One region of the Leptolyngbya sp. KIOST-1 genome, then DNA from elsewhere that is predicted to be linked to it. Evidence: predicted binding sites of a transcription regulator. Region 1 holds the regulator's gene; each other region holds the start of a gene.
What was found. The regulator NtcA, encoded in region 1, controls nitrogen genes in cyanobacteria. The targets are predictions, from matches to a motif close to TTTGTANNNNNNNNTACAAA.
Positions count from the first base shown of each region.

Region 2: a site for NtcA is predicted at 4,780-4,799, ahead of NF78_RS01850 (uracil-xanthine permease family protein). Genes of this name have one in related genera too.
Region 3: a site for NtcA is predicted at 2,330-2,349, ahead of NF78_RS20980 (BMP family ABC transporter substrate-binding protein). Genes of this name have one in related genera too.

Region 1 is NZ_JQFA01000004.1:1,878,528-1,885,093, reverse strand. It holds gene cofH (7,8-didemethyl-8-hydroxy-5-deazariboflavin synthase subunit CofH) at 1-613, opposite strand, end outside; gene NF78_RS25245 (MoaD/ThiS family protein) at 774-1,049, opposite strand; gene thrC (threonine synthase) at 1,170-2,474, opposite strand; gene ntcA (global nitrogen regulator NtcA) at 2,997-3,668, shown strand; gene NF78_RS25230 (DUF3084 domain-containing protein) at 3,791-5,194, shown strand; gene NF78_RS25225 (PadR family transcriptional regulator) at 5,412-5,801, shown strand; gene NF78_RS25220 (cofactor assembly of complex C subunit B) at 5,927-6,454, shown strand; gene NF78_RS30080 (DUF3155 domain-containing protein) at 6,553-6,566, opposite strand, start outside.
Region 2 is NZ_JQFA01000002.1:370,005-376,570, forward strand. It holds gene msrB (peptide-methionine (R)-S-oxide reductase MsrB) at 1-78, opposite strand, end outside; gene NF78_RS01830 (DUF4336 domain-containing protein) at 406-1,620, shown strand; gene NF78_RS27905 (Spy/CpxP family protein refolding chaperone) at 1,773-2,390, opposite strand; gene NF78_RS01840 (YoaK family protein) at 2,463-3,254, opposite strand; gene NF78_RS01845 (antibiotic biosynthesis monooxygenase) at 3,483-4,289, opposite strand; gene NF78_RS01850 (uracil-xanthine permease family protein) at 4,894-6,324, shown strand.
Region 3 is NZ_JQFA01000004.1:890,012-896,577, reverse strand. It holds gene NF78_RS20985 (NB-ARC domain-containing protein) at 1-2,219, opposite strand, end outside; gene NF78_RS20980 (BMP family ABC transporter substrate-binding protein) at 2,565-3,722, shown strand; gene NF78_RS20975 (ABC transporter permease) at 3,847-4,947, shown strand; gene NF78_RS20970 (ABC transporter permease) at 5,063-5,992, shown strand; gene NF78_RS20965 (cysteine hydrolase family protein) at 6,070-6,566, shown strand, end outside.

The sequences.
Region 1 (6,566 bases):
CAAGCCAGGTGGCAGCGTCAATTTTTTCAGGACACAGCACCCGGCGCACTTCATCGTCGAGCACCTCCGCGGCGGTGCCTGGCAGGGAGTCCACTCCCCCGTCCCGCAGGGCCAGCAGCACCTCGCGGTAGCTCAACCCGTCTTGGCGAGCGATGAACTGCACTTCCTGGGGGGAAAAGGCGTGCAGGTGCAGGCGGGGATACCTGCCTTTGATCGTTGCGGCCAGCTTCAGGTAATAGCGTAGGGAGCTGCCGTTGATCTGGGCGGCGGGGTTGAGTCCGCCCTGCATGCAAATTTCGGTCGCCCCCACGCCTACGGCCTCAGCAGCTTTTTCGAGGATGGGGGAAAAATCGAGCCAGTAGGCCCCCTCAGTTTGGGCGTCGCGGCGAAAGGCGCAGAAGCTGCAGTGCTGCTCGCAGATATTGGTGAAGTTGATGTTGCGGTTGACCACGTAGGTTACCGTGTCTCCCACCTGGCGCTGGCGCAGGGTGTCAGCCGTGGTGCGAATGGCGGCTATGGTCTCGGGGGTCTGCTGCTGCAGGAGGGCTACTCCATCGGCGGCGGAGATGTCGTCCCCAGCCAGAGCCTGAGCGAGAATCGGTTCGATATCCATAGTTAGAGAAGGTTTCTGCCCGCAACGCCATCTCTATTGTGACGGCTGTGGATAGTGACGGCTGTGGGGCGGTGGTGCCCCTAGGTTTGGTGCGAGAAAAACGCGATCGCCCCAGCAAGGCTCAGCTCCCTGGGGCGATCGCGATTGGTCAGGCTGAGCCCTAGCCGCCAGCGACAGCGGGCACGATGCTGACTTCGTCCCCATCGCTGAGGGCGGTTTCCTTGCCGTCTAGAAACCGAATATCCTCGCTGTTGACGTAGAAGTTGACAAAGCGGCGCAGTTCGCCCGCATCGTCACAAAGCCGGGCCTTGATGCCGGGACAGCTGCTCTCCAGGTCATTGAGCAGTTCCACAATCGTGCCGCCGCTGCATTCGAGGGCAGCTTGGTTGTTGGTGAACTTTTGCAGGGGAGTGGGAATCAGTACTTTGACAGCCATAGAAGTGAAGGTAAACAGAGGGTAAGTTGAGTGCGTCGGGGAGTGGCGAAGTAGGAAGTGGTAAATGCGACGTTCAAAATGCAAAGTTTTGAACGTCGCATTTTGTAGTTACCTATCCCCCTACACCGGCACCTGCTGCCATTCCAGGCGGTCCAGGGTGCGAGAGCGCTCCAGCGCCCGCTCAAAGCTCTCGAGCTTGGGCTCAATCGTGAAGGGTTCGCCAATGTAGCCCTGCACGGCCTCCTGGGTCTTCAAGCCGTTGCCGGTAATGTAGACCACCGTAGACTCATCGGGGTCAATCTTACCGGCTTCCACCAGCTTTTTGAGCACCGCGATGGTGGTGCCACCAGCGGTTTCGGTAAAGATGCCCTCGGTTTCGGCCAGCAGCTTCATGCCCTCGACCACCTCGGCGTCGGTGACCGACTCGATATTGCCGTTGGTCTTGCGGGCAATGTCGAGGGCGTAGATCCCGTCGGCGGGGTTGCCAATGGCGATCGATTTGGCGATCGTGTTGGGCTTCACGGGCGTGACAAAATCCCGACCTTCCCTAAAGGCTTGGGCAATGGGAGAGCAGCCCTCGGCCTGGGCCCCGCTGAAGCGCACCGCCTTGTCGTCGACCAGCCCCACCTTAACAAACTCCTGGAAGCCCTTGTAGATCTTGGTAAACAGAGAGCCAGAGGCCAAGGGGGCCACGATGTGGTCGGGCAGTCGCCAGCCCAACTGCTCAGCCACTTCATAGCCCAGGGTCTTGGAACCCTCGGAGTAGTAGGGGCGCAGGTTGATGTTGACAAAGCCCCAGCCGTGGGTGTTGGCCACCTCGGAACAGAGGCGGTTGACCTGGTCGTAGTTGCCCTGCACCGCCATCACGGTGGGGTTGTAAATCAGGGTGCCCAGCACCTTGCCGGCTTCCAGGTCAGCGGGGATGAAGACGCAGCAGTCCAGCCCGGCATGGGCCGCGATCGCCGCCGTGGAGTTGGCCAGGTTGCCCGTGCTGGCGCAGGAGACCGTGGTGAACCCCAGTTCCTGGGCTCGGGTCAGCGCAACCGAGACCACCCGATCTTTGAAGCTGAGGGTGGGCATGTTGACGGCATCGTTCTTGATGTAAAGCTCTTTCAGGCCCAGACGCCGGGCCAGCCGAGTCGAGCGTACCAGCGGCGTCATGCCCGTACCTACATCGATGGGGGTGTCGGTGCTGACGGGCAGGAAATCTTTGTAGCGCCAGATCGACAGCGGCCCGGCTTGAATCGTGCTGCGCGTGACCCGCTGGCGAATGGCATCGTAGTCGTAGGCTACCTCAAGGGGGCCAAAGCAGACATCTTCACAGACGTGCTTAGCACCCAGGTCGTAGGTCTCACCACACTCTCGGCACTTCAGGTTCGAAAAGGTGGGCTGGGTAGCGGTGGAGCGTTCGATGGACTGCGTCATAGCGGATTCTCTTAGGTGGTCTGGAGCAGGTGTTTTTGACATTTCGAATTTGTTATTCAGAACCTAGCACCGAAGTCAAACCCTGGTCAAACATACCCGATTTTTTTAGTCGGGTATGTGTAAGATCCTGATGCAGAATGGTTTGACATCTTTGATCAAGTCTGTTTTGGCCAAACTCCAGTCCGTCGCGGTAGGTGCCCAAGCGCGGTTCGGTTCTGGAGCTTTCGCACGGAACCCCCTGCCGATTTAGCTCAAGCTGGACTCAGCTAACCTTTGGTGGCAGAAAAACCTCTTCGGAACACAGTAAGGTAGCCTGCTATACAAACGCCTCCTGGGCAGTTGAGGTTAAGTGATTTAAAGTCATGGAACGTTTGCATTATCTAATGTGCCAGACCGACTAAACTGCTCTATGCTTGGTGCCCAAGGTAGTCTGTACTGAAGGCCTGGCCCTGGTCTCAGCGGTGTAGGTAGCGCAGCAGTTTCATTGCAGATGCCCACGGTGATGCTCTTAGCAGAACGTTTATGGTAGTGACCCAAGATAAGCCGCTTGCCAACGTCTTTCGTCAGCTCTCTGGGGGTGCATTTCCCCCTGTCGTTGAGTCCTACGATCGGGGCAAGACTATTTTTTTCCCGGGCGACCCGGCAGAGCGGGTTTATTTTTTGCTCAAGGGCGCGGTTAAGCTGTCGCGGGTATACGAGGCCGGGGAAGAGATCACGGTAGCCCTACTGCGGGAGAATAGTGTCTTTGGTGTGCTGTCGCTGATTACAGGCAACCGGTCCGATCGCTTCTATCATTCCGTAGCGTTTACACCGGTTGAGCTGTTGTCGGTGCCCATCGAGCAGGTCGAGCAGTCCCTCGAAGAAAACCCTGAGCTGGCCCTGCTGATGTTGCGAGGGCTGTCATCGCGAATTTTGCAGACTGAGATGATGATCGAAACCCTGGCCCACCGGGACATGGGATCACGCTTGGTAAGCTTCCTGCTGATTCTCTGCCGCGACTTTGGCGTACCCAGCCAGGATGGCATCACCATCGATCTCAAACTTTCTCACCAGGCGATTGCTGAGGCCATTGGGTCTACTCGGGTGACGGTCACCCGCCTCCTGGGCGATCTGCGCCAGGAAGGTATGATCTCAATATATAAAAAGAAAATTACTGTGCACGATCCGGTTAATCTAAGTCAGCAGTTTACTTAAGCCAGCGGGGTTCGAGTCCGGGGCTGGGGCTTGACCAGCCAGGTCGACTGATTGGCAAGACTAGGGCACTAAGGTCCAAACCCATGCAGTAGAGTAAATGCAAACTCCCCTGTGGCAGGTGCATGGTTTCTGGTTACGTACTGATTTTTGCGGTTCTGATCCTGGGGGGGGTGATTGCCACCCTGGGCGATCGCGTAGGCAGTCGGGTCGGCAAGGCCCGACTGAGTTTATTCAACCTTCGCCCCAGGCAAACGGCCACCCTGGTCAGCATTGCCACCGGCAGCGTAATTTCGGCCTCTACCCTGGCGCTGCTGTTTGGGGTGAGCAGCCAGCTGCGGACCGGAGTTTTTGAACTGGGGCGGATTCAGGATGACTTGGCCACCGCCGAAGCCAACTTGGCCCAGGCCCAGGCCGCTCAGGAAAACGTCGAGGCTGATTTGGAGTCCGCCACCAGGGAGCGCCAGCGAGCCCTGGGTCGGCTTCAGGAGGTGAATGAGTCGCTCAATCGAGCCGTAGCGCAGCAGGATGCCACGGAGGAACAGCTGCGCCAAACCCTGGGCCAGCTCGACACCGTCTCGCAGCAGGCAGAAACCCTGCGGCGATCAACCGCGGCGCTGCGGGTCGATCGCGATCGCCTGCTGCAGCAGCAGGCCACCATTGGTAGCCAGATTGCCCAACGCGATCGCGCCATCGCCGAACTGGACCAGCAGATTGCCCAGCGCGATCGCGCCATCGCCGAGCGTGAACAGCTCTTGGCCAGCCTGGAAGCCGAGCAAGAGTTCCTGGAGCAGCAGGTGGCGTCCCTGCAAACTCAGTTTCAGGGTCTTTTTCGTGGCAACATTGCCCTCAACCGCAACCAGGAAATTTTGTCGGGCCAGGGGCGGGCTGAAAATCGAGCTCAGGCGGAAGAGTTTGTCACTGAATTTTTGCAGCAGGCCAATCGTTTGGTCTCCCGCGCGATCGCCCCGGGTACCTTCATTGACCAGCAAATTTTGCTGATTGGCAATCGTGAAGTCGAAACTCTGATCGATCGTCTGGCCACGGGTGAAGACTACGTGGTGAGGCTGCTGTCGGCGGCCAACTACATCACGGGTGAACCCTGTGTCCTACAGCGGGGGGAGCCCTGTATTCAGGTGTTTATCGATGCAACCCCCAACCAGCAGGTGTACGCCCAGGGCGAGCGGCTAGCGACGGTCACCCTGGACCCACCACCCTTTGGCGATCGCCAGCTGGTTGAACGGCTCAATCTGCTGCTGGCTGCGACCCAGTTTCGGGCTCGCCAGGACGGTGTCGTGAGCGATTCTCTTCAGGTGGCCGACAATCGCCCCGAAACCATTCTCAACTTTCTGGAAGCTGTACAGCAGTCTGGGCAGGCCGTCGACTTTCAGGCCATTGCGGCTAGAGACATTTTCACGGCAGGACCTGTCCAAATTCACCTGGCGGCTGTGCGCGATGGCCGCATTCTGTTTCAAACCCGTCCGGTGAGTGGAGGGCTGGAAAACGGCGGCGATCGCCCCGATTTTTGACAGCTGGTAGCGCTTGAGGATCCACCGCCAATTATCTTTGGCGGCGAATATTTAATAATGTCTAAAAAAATTTGCAGATAGTTACCATCTGCACTCACTTCGATACTGTGGGGATCACCTGTGATTAGAATTAGCCTAATCGTTAAGCGACTAATCGACTGCTTTTAACTCTGGTCTGCGTTAAGCAGACAAACTTTAATATATCTGGAGCGATCCCATGAAATTTGAGGATATTTATCAGTTCTTCGAGGATCCACCGCCCATCTACCTCAACAAAGAGCTTGCCGTTTGCTACGTGCTGTCGGTGTTGCTCCAGCAAGATTCCTACGGTACTGAGTTAATTCAGCGGTTGACTCACCACTACCCCCACTATCGCCTGTCCGACACGGTACTGTACGGGGCACTCAAGTTTTTAGAAGACGAAAATGCCATAGACGGCTACTGGAAAAAGGTGGAAGGTCGGGGTCGCCCCCGTCGTATGTACCGCCTCAACCCCGACTGGCGGTTACAAGCCGAAGAACTGGCCGAGTTCTGGAAAACCTATATGGGCGATCCTGTCCGGCCCACCACGTCCCAAAGCCCTGCTTACTCATCACCCGGGCGCTGACGGTGTTCGAATGGCCTAACCCGCCTATGGCTCGGTCATTTAATCACCTCGATCTACCTGCCCCTGGATCTACCTGAACAAGCCATCATTTCGTACCCTAGAAAGGTACAACTGATGGCCCAACCGTGACCGAAACCGTAACCTATTCAACTCTGCTTCTGACCCTGCTGATGGTGGTAGGGTTAGTCTTTTTTATTCGCGCCTCTACCAAAGATCGGCTGGAAACCCTCACCCTAGCTCGTCCCGTTGCGCCGCTGACCCTGCTCCAAACGCTGACGACCCACTTTGAAGCACGGGCTTACAGTGTAGCGCTAGCCGATGCCGAAGCCCAGCGTTTTGTCCTGCGGGGCCGAGTGCGACCAAGCTTATTTCTAGCCAGCTTTTTGACCCTCCTGGCCGCCGTGGGTGGACTGTGCTTGGCGCTGGTGTTGACCAATCTCTGGCCCACCACCGGAGCGATCGCCTGGGGACTGGTTGGGATCGCCCCGGCAGCCGGTTGGTTCTACTGGAAAGGATCCGATCGCGACGAAGAAATTGTGCTCCAGGTGCAGCCCGAGGCATCCTCGGAGGACCCCACCCGTCCCTCTGCCACGGTAACCATTACGGCCCACCGGGACGAACTTGCGGTCCTAGAGCAGGAGATGAGCCGTTAGGGACAAAAAAAGCTAGCCCTCAGGGCTAGCTTTTGGTTTTAAGTTAATGACTCAGTCAACCTGCTGAACCAGCAAAGCCTGTCAGCGGGTCATCGATCTCAATGAGTCAGAC
Region 2 (6,566 bases), on a different contig from region 1:
AAACTGCTCGGGGGTCAGCTGTTCGCGCCACTGATCTTCGGTTTTGTTGACAGTAAATTGCTCGTTAGAGGTTGCCATAGCGTCTATCCGTTGGGAAAAAAGTTCAGCGGTGAAATTGTTTAATAGCCAGGTGCCGCCAACCACAGCGGTCCCGGCTTCCAGGAGCTTACGTCGCTTCATGACCAGGTCAAATCATCGGTGAGTCTAGGGAGGTGAGGCGGGCAATCGTCCAGCGGCCCGTTTTATTTAACTTAACGTATCTGCCCCAGGCAACGCTGAAAGCCCCAGGAGAATTTGCCCCAACTCCCCTGAACCCCCGGTTCTTTAGTACGCTATGACTACTATTGATAACCCCTAGGGGCCGTCATCCATTAGCCTCTGAGGCCTTGAGGTTCGCCGCCCGCCATGTCAGCTATCGTTTCTGCCCCGTCCAAACGCCGCGATCGCGCCTGGCCCTTCTGGCCCGTGGTGCCCCTCTACCCCTACGACCAGCGACCAACCCTGCGGGTGGAGGTGGTCAAAGACACCGTCTGGACCTTTGAGCAGGTGCAGGGCATTTTCTACGTGGTGGTGCCCATTCGGATGACGGTGGTGCGGCTCGAACCGGCGGGCCTGCTAGTGTACTCCCCCGTGGCCCCAACCCCAGAGTGCATTGCCCTGCTGCGGGAGCTGGAGGAGCGCCACGGCCCGGTCAAGTACATCCTTATGTCAACGGTGACGGGGATTGAGCACAAGGTCTTTGTCGGCCCCTTTGCCCGGCGCTTTCCGGCCGCCCAGGTCTATGTCACCCCCAACCAGTGGAGCTTTCCGCTCAACCTGCCGCTGCCCTGGCTGGGCCTACCGCGCGATCGCACCCGCCTACTTCCCGCCGACAGCTCCCAGGCGCCCTTTGCCGACCAGGTAGACTACACCCTGCTCTCCCCCATCGACCTGGGGCTGGGGCCATTCGGCGAAACCGCCTGCTTTCACCGAGCCAGCCGCACGCTGCTGCTGACCGATGCGATCGTGGCCGTGCCCGAGGAGCCGCCCGCGATCGTACAGCTCGACCCCTTCCCGCTGCTGTTCCACGCCCGCGACAGCGCCGCCGAAGCGATGGTTGACACCCCCGCCAACCGCCGCAAGGGGTGGCAGCGAATTGCCCTGTTCGCCTTCTACTTTCGCCCCAGCACCCTGGAGGTAGCGACCACCGGGGAGATGTTCAAAGAGGCCAGGCAGGCCCCGGTGCGATCGCGCCGCCACTACTTTGGTCTCTACCCCTTCCGCTGGCGGGCCGACTGGCCCCAGTCCTTTCAGGCCCTGCACAATCGCGGGCAGCTCCAGGTGGCCCCCATCCTGCAAACCCTGATCTTTAACCGTGGCCCCCAGGAGGTTTTAGATTGGGCCAAAACCGTTGCCACGTGGAAGTTTGAGCGCATTATTCCGGCCCACCTGGCCGCGCCCATTGCCGCCACCCCAGAGCAGTTTTTGGCGGCGTTTGAGTTTTTGTACGCCGAACCGACCCCAGCGGCGGGAAGCTTACCCAACGCTGACTTCGATCTGTTGCGCCAGATCGAAGCCCTCTTGCTGAGCCGGGGAATTTCGCGCCCGCGTCAGCCTGCGCCCTCTGTGGACAAAAAATAGTCGATCAAAAAACAGAGGCCTGAGGGGCCTCTGCAACGAGAAACGTGACGGTAGCCAAACTATAGCGATGGCCATTGCGCTTAGGCTCTCGACCTCGGCTTCGGTTGGGAACTGAGACGGCGCAATGGCTATCGCGGTGGTTCACGGACAGCTTATTCGGCCATAGCTTCCATTTTGGCGGAAATTTTTTCTTTGATTTCCTCAATGCTGGGCATAAATTCTTTCTTTTTCTCAAAGCCCAGCTTTACCTTTTCGGCAATTTCTTCAGGGGTAGGTGCCATCTCAGACCCAGGCGCATCGGGAGCGAAGGTAGCTTTGCTTTCCATCCCGGCTTTGATGCGCTCAGCAATTTCGTCTGGCGTCGGCATAAACATGTCTTTCTTATTCAAAAAGACCTCTTTCTTCTGCTCGGGAGTCAGGGCCGCAAACAAATTCCCTTTAGGAACCGTTTTCAGTGTGGCGGCCAACTCGGCTTTTTGCTCTGTGGTCAGCGCCATCGCTTTAAATGCTTTACGCAAACTGTAGCCGTTTTGGATCGCCTGCTCAAACATCTCCCGCTGTTCGGGGAAAAGGGTACTTTCAATTTGGGGCACATACTTTGAGCGTAGCTCCTCGATTAGAGCTTCCTGCTCGGCGGTCAAATCAACATTTTCAAAGAGCGGCAGCGCAAATGAAAACGGCTTGGCGCTAACTGGGCTTGCCACCAGGGCTATCGACGCCAGCGTACACAGTAAGGTGCACAGCACCGCGGCTAAAAGCTTTCGTAACATGCTTGGGCAATCTCCGTACTAATTAACACAACGTAAAGAAAAAAGTCGTACCTGTGGTCAAACCAGCCTGACCTAACGTTCTTCGACCGCAGCTTTGAAGTGCTCTGAAAAGGCTACAACTGCCATAAACGATATCACAATCACCGGTATCACCAGACTCCACCAGGTTTCAGAGACTAATACAAAGTAGGTGGCCGCCAATCCTCCTAGGCCAAAACCTAGAATGATCGGCACAACTCGCCCCATTCGCTCGATCGATTCTGCGGCTGCCAAGGCGGCTTTCTCGTCCCCAGGGGAGGCAAATTTTGACACCGCTACCTGCACCAGATCGATAGTCAACTGAGTGGTGTTGCCAGTCATAACGGTGGTTGGGATATAGCTTTTAAAGACCCCTTTGGCTTCCTTCATCAGCGCATTTTGGATCGCCATCGCTACTACCCCGGCAATACCGATGGGGAGAATGTATTCCTCCTGCACGTTAAAGATAAGTGCGGGGGAAAGGTTGACGCCCACAATCAAGAAAACCGTTAGGGCGATCGCCTCCGCCGTCAACAATACGGCGAAAACGGGCCAGGCTTTTTTGCGGGCATAGCGGGCCAGGAGCGAGGTGGCCGCCACCGCCACCATAAAGGCCGGAAACATCAGCAGGTGTGTGATGGTTGCCTCTTCGTCAGACTGCACAAACTCGTACCCGGCCAGGGCGATGTTGCCAGTAACGTGGGCGGTGAAAATGCCAAACAAAATGATGAAGGCGGAGGTATCGACAAACCCCGCCACCCAGCTCAGCATAAATCCAGCCGGGCCATCGCTGAGCAGGTAACGGCCCAGACTGAACTCAGGCTTAGTAGGAGAACTTGCGACCATAGTGACTTTCTAAACGGTGCGGCAATACATAAACGTGTCAGGTTAGAGACTTAAATTTGCGGAACCCTACCCGGAACCGGTGGGGTTCTCCCCAAGGGCAAAACCCCACCGGCAGCGGGAGTACCAAACCACCTGGGAGTCATAGATAGGGGCATGGGCCAACCATTGAAGCATCTGCAGCCATCATGGGCGGTTGTTTGCCTGTCGTCAGTAGCAGACATAACGGTATTACCCCTTGCCATAGTCGGTTTTTGGGGTGATCACCTTGATCGTCTGGTACAGGTGGCTGTCGGTGGTAAAGGCCAAGGCCTCGTTAGCCTCTGCCTCTGCCTCTGGGGCGGGGGGGAGGGCTGGCAAGGCTAACTGGGGCACCTGGCTGAGGTCACTAAACTCAGCGGCGTTGCCCCAGTAGGTCAGCAGAGCCACATGGGGAACTTCAATGCCCTTGAGCAGTACCGTAGTGCGGGGTGACGGATAGAGGTCGGGCAGGTGGGCCAGGGTGTCCTCAGCCGCTGTCACCAGCTGGGCCTGGAACTCAGGGGTGCCGGTGGTGATTTTAGAGATTTGCACCAGGGCCGTGCTGCCGGGAATAGCCGATACCATTCCCGGCGGCGAGATCACCTGGTCGATGGCAAACGCGGTTGTCACGGTTGGGGCTCCCAGGCCAATACTCTCCTTGGCGTTGTCTTTGACGCCTTTAAAGCCACCTTTGACGTACTGTTTGTAGTATGTTTCGTAGTCGCCGTCGTCTCTCTCAGTAGCTAGCGATCGCTGGAAGGCCTCGTAGCTCGCCTGATTGTCCCACTGGCTCAGCTCTACCGCTCGCAGACCATCGACACTGGAAAACAGCGCCAGCCCGTAGAAGCCAGGAATGGCTTTGTAAAATGACTTGGCCGTCTTATAAAACGACTTCACCGCCTCGCTTTGAGTAGCCGGGTCAGTGGTGTAGAAGGAAATAACGGCGATCGCACCGTCCCCGGCCTTAAAGACCATGGACTCAACGGCTTTCTCGGCCCAGGCTGGTGCGGCAGGCAACAGTAGCCAAAAGCTTAGCAGGCAGGTTCCCAACAATCTTCCCAAACCCTTAACCATTGACCTTCAACACCTCTCAAGGGTGACGTGGGGCAGGTTCCAGTGCCTGACGACCAATTCAATGCCCCATCCTAACGGCAGCAACCTGAGCTTTTTGTTACCCTGAATACCGTTTTTCCGCATCCTCTTAACGCATAAAAATAAGCGCACCTGTCCTAGGAGGGATTTTTTGGGCATTGACCCTCATCCATTGACCCTCATCTACTACCCAATCCTGGAATAGCAGCAGCGTCCTGTGTTCTCGACTACAGAACCCCCAGCGCCGTTCTTCTATAACTCTTTTGGAGGCTGTGTATACAGTACACCGTATTCAAAAGTTGTTGAGCTGCAAGGTTTTGAGGTTCTGGTGCTTGTCTTCTAGGGTCAGTCGGGGGTTAGGTCAGGAGAGGCGGCTTTTTTAAGTTCTGCAAAGGGCGGTCTTAAACACCTGCTGTTTGTATCTCAGTGAACAAAAAAACTCGACTTTGGTTGTAATTCTTTGTTAGGTCGTTGGGTCCAAGGGCGCAAAGCCGAAAACCATTAAGAAACTCATTTTTAGGGAGAATCCATGACACAGGCAGACCGTGAAACCACCGTCGAAGCGATGGATGGTGAGAGAATAAGCATTCAGTCCGAACTGCTCTACGGGTTGAACGACAGGCCGCCGGTTGGGGAAGCGATATTTGTTGCCATTCAACACGTTCTGGCTTCCTTTGTGGGCATTATCACCCCCGGCCTATTAATCTGTGGAGCCCTGGGGGCGAGCCCAGAAGATACCGGCATTATTGTCAGCATGTCTCTGCTTGCCAGCGGCATTTGTACCTTCATCCAGTGCCGCCGGTTTGGGCCGATTGGATCAGGACTGCTGAGCCTGCAGGGCACCAGTTTTGCGTTTTTGGGACCTATCATTGGCGTTGGAACGGCGGCTGTTGCCGCTGGCAGCACCCCTACCGATGCCCTGGGGTTAATTTTCGGCCTCTGCTTTTTTGGCTCCGCCGTTGAAATTATCCTGAGCCGCTTCTTGCACCTGTTGCAGCAGGTGATTACCCCGGTGGTCACAGGCTCAGTGGTTATGATCATCGGCTTGAGTTTGATTCGAACTGGCTTTTTCAGCCTGGCAGGTGGTGCCGCAGCCCAGCAAAACGAAACATTTGGCAGTACTCAAAACCTGGCTTTGGGTGGTTTGGTGCTGGCCATTGTGGTGTTTTTGACCCTGTCTCAAAATCGGTTTTTGCGGATGGGCGCGATCGCCATCGGTCTGATTGTTGGCTACATCATTGCCATTGCTCTGGGCCTGGTCAATTTGAGTGCCCTGAGCAATCTGCCGCTGATTCGTCTGCCCCTGCCTCTGCGCTACGGTCTTGACTTCAACTTCTCTGCCTTTGTGCCCTTTATTTTTCTGTACATAATCACCGCTATTGAAACTGTCGGTGATCTAACCGCCACTTCGGCGGTATCCGGGGAACCTGTTTCTGGCGCTACCTACTTTCGGCGCATCAAGGGTGGCGTGCTGGGCGATGGCATCAATTCAGCGATCGCGGCCCTGTTAAACACCTTCCCCAACACCACCTTTAGCCAGAACAACGGGGTCATTCAAATGACCGGGGTGGGCAGCCGTTACGTGGGCTTCTACGTCGCAGGTATCTTTGCCATTCTCGGGCTCATTCCCATTGTTGGTGGTATTTTTCAGGCCATTCCGCAGCCAGTTCTGGGCGGTGCCACGCTGGTCATGTTTGGCTCCATTGCCGTAGCCGGTCTAAACATTGTGGCGTCGACCGGGCTCGATCGACGCTCTGCCGTTATCGTTGCGGTTTCTCTGGCCCTGGGCTTAGGGGTGGTTTACTCCCCTGACATCTTTGCCGACAAGCCCGCGCTGATCAGAAACGTGTTCTCTTCAGGGATCTCAACCGGCGGCATGACCGCCATCTTGCTGAACATCATTCTGCCCGGCCGGCCCAAAGTTGGCACCAAAGTCAGCCCTGAGCTTTCTGAAGCCTAGGAGCTGTCATCAAGGGCCTTTGATGACTCAGCCGCCGCCTTTACAGTCCCTAGACTGTTGAGTTGGATCGGGCTTAGCCACACCGATGGGAAAAGGCTTTTGGCCAGAATTGGTGACATTCCCAGGGTGGCTGCAAAGCAAATTTCAGCGCCAAGTCCTGCAGGCTTCTAGCTCAAGTCTATGGCTCTTGGCCTGTAATTGAATCTTTCAGGGCTGCATTAAAGACTGAGAGCGGAGTGCTT
Region 3 (6,566 bases), 990 kb from region 1:
AAGTGGTAGGGGGTGGTGTGGGCGCTGGGGGTCAGTCCGCCGCCGAGGTAGCCCTGGGGCGAAAACGCCACCGATCGCACCTCGTCGGTGTGGCCCCTGAGTCGGTGAACCAGGGTGCCGCTGCGAAGGTCCCAAACTCGGATCTGGTGGTCTTCGCAGCCGCTGGCCAACCAGCGCCCGTCGGGGCTAAAGGCCAGCGAGAACACCCGGCTGGAGGAGTCCTTGAGCTGGCCGTAGCGATCGCCCGTGCTGAGGTTCCACAGGTCGATGGTGCCGTTGGCGCTGCTGGCCAGGGTCTGGTTGTTGGGGCTAAAGGCCACCGCCCAGCACCAGCCGTCCTGGGCACACAGGGTGAGCACGGGCTGGGCATCGCTGACCCGCCACAGGTGGATTTCGTAGCTGACGTCGCTGGCGGCCAGCAGCTGACCATCGGGGCTAAAGGCGATCGCCAGCACCTGGCTAAAGGTGTCTTTAAACACCGACCTAGCCAGGTCGGCCTGGGCAAAGTTGGTCTGGTGCAGGGTGCTGTCCTGCAGGTAGGCCTGCCACACGGTCTGGTGAGAAAAATCCCAGCCCGCCAGGGAAATCTTGGCCTGGTGGAGCAGGTTGATCAGGTTGCCGCAGGCGTAGCCGGGTAGGTTTTGCCCGCGCCAGGCCGCCAGGTGGTGGCGCAGGCGGCAGGCCAGATCCTGGGGTCGCAGCCGCAGCCGATCGAGCACTGGCTGCAAAATCAGCCGGGTCTGGCTGTCGCGCAGGTAGTCTTTGGTCTGGGCCAAAATCAGGGCGTGGGTGTGCAGCGGGCTGGGGACAGTGGTGGGCTCAGCCAGAATGGCCTGGCTGACCTGCTCCACCAGCCAGTCGGTGATGTATTCCATCACCACAGGCTGGAGGGTGAAGCGGGTGCTGCGGGGGCTGGTCGCCCTGGGGGCATCGCGCTCGATCAGCGATCGCCGCTCCAGGCTGGTCAGGGCTTCGATCACATCACCCAGGGCCAGGGGATCAACCAGGTGCGATCGCACCTGGGCCAGGGTCATCGGCTCGCGGTGGATGGCCAGCCAGGCCATGATCTGCTGCTCCAGCGGCGAGAGGCGGTCAAACTGGTGGGCCAAGAGGTCGCGAATGTCGCCAAACACCGAGTCCCCCTGGGCCAGAATCTGCACAAACGGCCCCAGCTGCCCGTCAAAAAAGTCCTGTACGACGGCGGCCACCATCTTGAGGGCCAGGGGGTTACCCGCGTAGTGGTTGACCAGGTGCTGCCAGTCGGTGGGCGTGCCGCTAAACTGGCCCCGGGCCTGAAAGATCGACTGCCCCACCGGGGGCGGTAGCCCCTTCAGCCGCAGCGATCGAATCGGCAGGGCCGCCCCTTCCTGCTGGGCAATTTCCCTGAGCTTTTCGCGGCTGGTGAGCAGGAGGGTGCTCTGGTGGTCGGTGCTACCCAGGCTGTAGAACAGCTGGCCGTAGGTTTCGTAGCCGGGCTGGTAGGTGCCGGTGCGATCGCGGGGCTGCAAAATCGTTTCGCCGTTGTCGAGCACCAGCAAACAGCGGCGCTGGCGCAGCTGGTCGAGCAGCGATCGCAGCAGCCCATCAAAGGAGTTGGCAAAGTCGGTAGCGGCGGTATCGGCCCCCGGCACCAGCACCCCCAGCAGGTCTCGCAGCAGGTCCTCAACCCGGGGAGCATGGCGCAGCGATCGCCAGATCACCACCTCGAAGTGGTCTTGCAGCTGCTGGGCCAGTTTGACCGCCAGGGTGGTTTTGCCCATGCCGCCCATGCCAAACAGCCCCACCAGCCGACAGCGCTGGCCCTGCCCCTGGGCCGCCGGATCGCCGAGCACCCAGCGCTGGAGCTGCTCCAGTTCCTCGGTGCGCCCGTAGAAAGGGGTGGCGGTGGCGGCATCGCCCCAGTCGCGGCAGCGGCCCAGGTTGGGTGGTTGTAAGGCCAAGCCAACGTCTGCCAGTAACGTCCTCTGCTGGCGGGCCAGCACCTCCCGCAGGTTGCGTTTGGTCACCTTTTCGCCCAGGGTGTCAGATAGGCTCTGCCAGAGGTCGGAGCCAATTTGCTTGACGTAGCCCACCTCGTAGCCCAGCTCCAGGGCCATGGCCTGGTAGGTGCGATCGCTCCAGGTCTGCCGGAGCAGGGTGGCCTGAATCGCGTTTAAGCCCCTCGCCCCACGGGCGGCCAGTAATCGCTCAACCAGGGCTAGGGCGTCGGCGGCGGTCATAGTGCAGCTATGGGCCTGTATTCAATGCTACTCGCTGGCCTGAAACTAACGCAGCACAAGGCCTGGAGCAAACCCGATGGCTGCCATCGTAGCCAAGCCCACCTGCCAAATTTGTACTTTAGGTCACATTTTGCTGCATCGTCCGGGGAGACCCAGCCATCAGCGCACCTCCGCCACACCTTTCTCGAACCTCGGTTTTCGGGTCCCATTGATAGTCTCTTCTTAACGTTCAACAGCGTTCCACAACCACATCGCGCCAAAGCCCTCCTCTCTGCCCCTCCCATGCCACCGGGGTTAGGGCCGCGCGCTTCATCTTGACTCTGCCCTCAATTCAGGAGAACCCCCATGCGGAAACCCACGTTTCAGGTGACCCGACGCCAGGCCATCCGGGGATTGCTGGCCACGGGTGCCTTTGGTCTAACGGTCAAACTCAGCGGCTGTGGCAACGCCCCCACGGCGGCGGGCGGCGATACGCTGACCGCCGGGTTTATCTACGTTGGGCCCAAGGACGACTACGGCTACAACCAGGCCCACGCCGAGGGGCGGGCCAGCCTGGAGGGGATGGCCGGCGTGAAAACCTCCGAAGAGGCCAGCGTGCCTGAGACCAACGCTGTGCAGGAAACCATCCGCAGCATGATCGACCTGGATGGTGCCACGGCGATCTTTGCCACCTCCTTTGGCTACTTTGACCCCCACGTGCTGACCCTGGCCCAGCAGTTCCCCGAAGTGCAGTTTTTCCACTGCGGCGGGCTCTACCAGGAGGGCGTACATCCCGACAATGTCGGCAGCTACTTTGGCTACATCGATGAGGCCCAGTACGTGGCCGGCATCGTCGCCGCCCATGCCACCAACAGCAAGCGGCTGGGCTTCATCGCCGCCAAACCGATTCCCCAGGTGCTGCGCAACGTCAACAGCTTCACCCTGGGGGCCCGCAGCATTGACCCCAGCGTTACCACCCAGGTGATCTTTACGGGCGACTGGGCCGACCCGGTGCGCGAGGCCGAAGCCGCCAACAGCATGGCCGACCAGGGCATCGATGTGCTTACCTGCCATGTGGACAGCCCCAAGGTGGTGATTGAAACCGCCGAGCGGCGGGGCATTTTTGCCTCCGGCTACCACGCCAACCAGGCTGAACTGGCTCCCAAAGGTTACCTGACTGGCGCCGAGTGGGACTGGTCAAACGTGTACAAGAACTACGTCACCCTGATGCAGGAGGGCAAAACCCTGATGAACGGCGGCATTCCCCACCTGGTGCGGGGCGGCTTCCAGGACGGCTTTTTGAAGCTGTCGCCCTTTGGCCCGGCGGTGAGCCCCGAAGCCCAGCAGGCGGCAGAGGCCGCCAAGGCCGAACTGGTGGCGGGCAACCTGGTGATCTACAAAGGCGAGATCAAAGACAACCAGGGCAAGGTCGCGATCGCAGGCGGCAAGGAACTGGGCCAAACAGCCGTCGAGCTGGAGCAGATGAACTGGCTAGCGGAAGGGGTGATGGGGAGTGTGGGGTAGAGGGGTGTCGGGTATCGGGTATCGGGTGTCGGGTATCGGGTATCGGTTCTGCCTGACACCTAACACCTAACACCTGACACCTAACACCTGACATTGATAATCCGGTGAATAAAGGAGCTTGATGATGAGCGATCGCTGGCGGAGTCTGCTGGAAAAAATCTGCATTCCCGTGGGGGCGCTGGTGGCCGCCCTGGTGATGTTTGGCCTGTTTTGTGCCCTGGCTGGGGCCAACCCATTTGGGGTCTACTACTCGATCTATCGGGCCGCCTTTGGCAGCTGGAGTTCGTTCCAAAACACGCTGATTCAGGCATCGCCGCTGATGCTGAGCGCCCTCTGTACGGCCCTCCCCGCCCGGCTGGGGCTGGTGATCATTGGCAACGAGGGAGCGCTGGTGCTGGGGGGGCTGGCGGCGGTGGCGGGTGGTCTTACCCTGGGCGGCTGGGGGCTGCCGACCGCTGGGGTGCAGCTGGGTATGGCCCTGGCGGGCATGGCGGCGGGCGGGGTTTGGATCGCCATCGTCGGTGCCCTGCGCCACTACCGGGCGGTGAATGAGACGATCAGCAGCCTGCTGATGAATTACATCGCGATCGCGCTGCTCAACCATATGGTCAACGGCCCGATGAAAGATCCGGCCTCGCTGAACAAGCCCTCCACCTATCCCATTCCTGAGATGCACATGCTGGGCACGCTGCCGGGCAGCCGGGTGCACTACGGGCTGGTGTTGGGGCTGATGGCCTGTGCTCTGGCCTACGTTCTAATTCAGCGCACCACCTTTGGCTTTGCGGCCCGCACCGCCGGGGGCAACGTGCGGGCGGCGCGGGTGGCGGGGCTGCCGGTGGGCAAGCTCACCCTGGCGATCTGCTTTTTGGGCGGAGCCTGCGCGGGCTTGGCCGGCATGGTGGAGGTGGCGGCGGTGCACGGTCGGGCCAATGAATCGCTCAACGCCAACTACGGCTACGGCGGTGTACTGGTGGCCTTCATCGCCCGCCACAACCCGCTGGCCGCCAGCCTGGTGGCCCTGCTGCTGGGGGGCATTCTGGCCAGCGGCGGCATTCTCCAGCGCAGCCACGGTCTGCCCGACGCCACGGTGATGGTATTCCAGGGCATCGTGTTTCTCTCGGTGCTCTACAGCGATTCCCTCTACGGCAAGCTGCCGATCTTCAAGGCTCGCCCGCCCAAGGTGCGACCTACCACTCCCCCGGTAGCCACCGCCACCCCGGTTTAGGTTGGCCACAAGCAGCGGCTGGGCCAGCAAAGATGGGGCAGGAGTTCACCCCTGAATCAGTCACTTAACCGTTTTCCGTCACCCCTTTCAATCACACCTACGGAGCCTGAAAACCATGGCCAGTGAAGCGTTAGGCTGGTGGGGCATTCCCCTCGCCATTCTTGCCGGTACCCTGCGGGGGAGTGCCCCGTTTCTGTTTGTCAGTCTGGGGGAATGCCTGACCGAGAAAAGCGGCAAAATCAACCTGGGTCTGGAGGGCACCCTGCTGATGGGGGCAATGAGCGCCTACGCCGTGTCGTACCTGAGCGGGTCGCCCTGGCTGGGGGTGATTGTGGCCGGAGTGGCGGGCATGTTTTTGGGCCTGATCCACGGCTGGCTGTCCCAGCAGCCCAGGGTCAACGATGTGGCGGTGGGCATTGCCATGATTATCTTTGGCAGCGGCCTGGCTTTTTTCCTGGGCAAACCCTTCATTCAGCCATCGGCCCCCCAGCTGCCGGTGATAGCGCTGGGCGCCTGGAGTCAAATGCCCCAGGTGCGATCGGCCCTGCAAATTAGTCCGCTGTTTCTGCTGGGGGTGGCGATCGCCCCGCTGATGCAGTGGTTCTTTCGCTCCACTCGCTGGGGGCTACTGGTGAGGGCCGTGGGCGACAGCCCCGATGCCGCCCGAGCAATGGGCATCTCAATCTTTAAGGTGCGGATGGCCAGCATTGTGGCGGGCAGCTTTTTGGCCGGAATTGGTGGGGCATCGCTATCGCTGTTTTACCCCGGCAGCTGGTCAGAGCGGATCTCCAGCGGTCAGGGCTTGATGGCGGTGGCGCTGGTGATCTTTGCCCGCTGGAGTCCGGTGCAGTGTCTCTACGCCTCGCTGCTGTTTGGCGGTGCCCAGGCGATCGGCCCAGCCCTACAGTCGGTGGGCATCGACGCCTACTACTATTTGTTCAACGCGTCACCGTATATTTTGACGCTAATTATTATGATCGTCACCTGTTCGCCGAAGCGGACGCTGACGGGTGCCCCAGGGGCGCTGGGACAGACGCAGGAATAGTCCCCATTGCCCAGTATTGCCTCAACCCTTCCTGCCGTCAGTGTGCATCTCAAGTCCGATCGCAATGGAGAGTAACCATGGGAACCTTTGTTGACGCCGAACCCTACCCGTACCCCTACGACGGCGATTTGCGGCCCGAGAATACGGCCCTGATTGTGATCGATATGCAGACCGATTTCTGCGGCATCGGCGGCTATGTAGACAAAATGGGCTACGACCTGGCCCTCACCCGCGCCCCGATTGAGCCGATCGCCAAGCTGCTGGCGGTGATGCGCGATCGTCATTTCACCATCATCCACACCCGCGAGGGCCATCGCCCCGACCTGGCCGACCTGCCAGAGAACAAACAGTGGCGATCGCGCCAGATCGGCGCAGGCATTGGCGACCCCGGCCCCTGCGGACGCATCCTGGTGCGCGGCGAACCCGGCTGGGAGATCATCCCCGAGCTGCAACCCCTGCCCGGCGAGGTGGTGATCGACAAACCCGGCAAAGGCTCCTTCTACGCCACCGACCTGGACCTGATCCTCAGTCGCAAAGGCATCCGCAACATCATTCTCACCGGCATCACCACCGA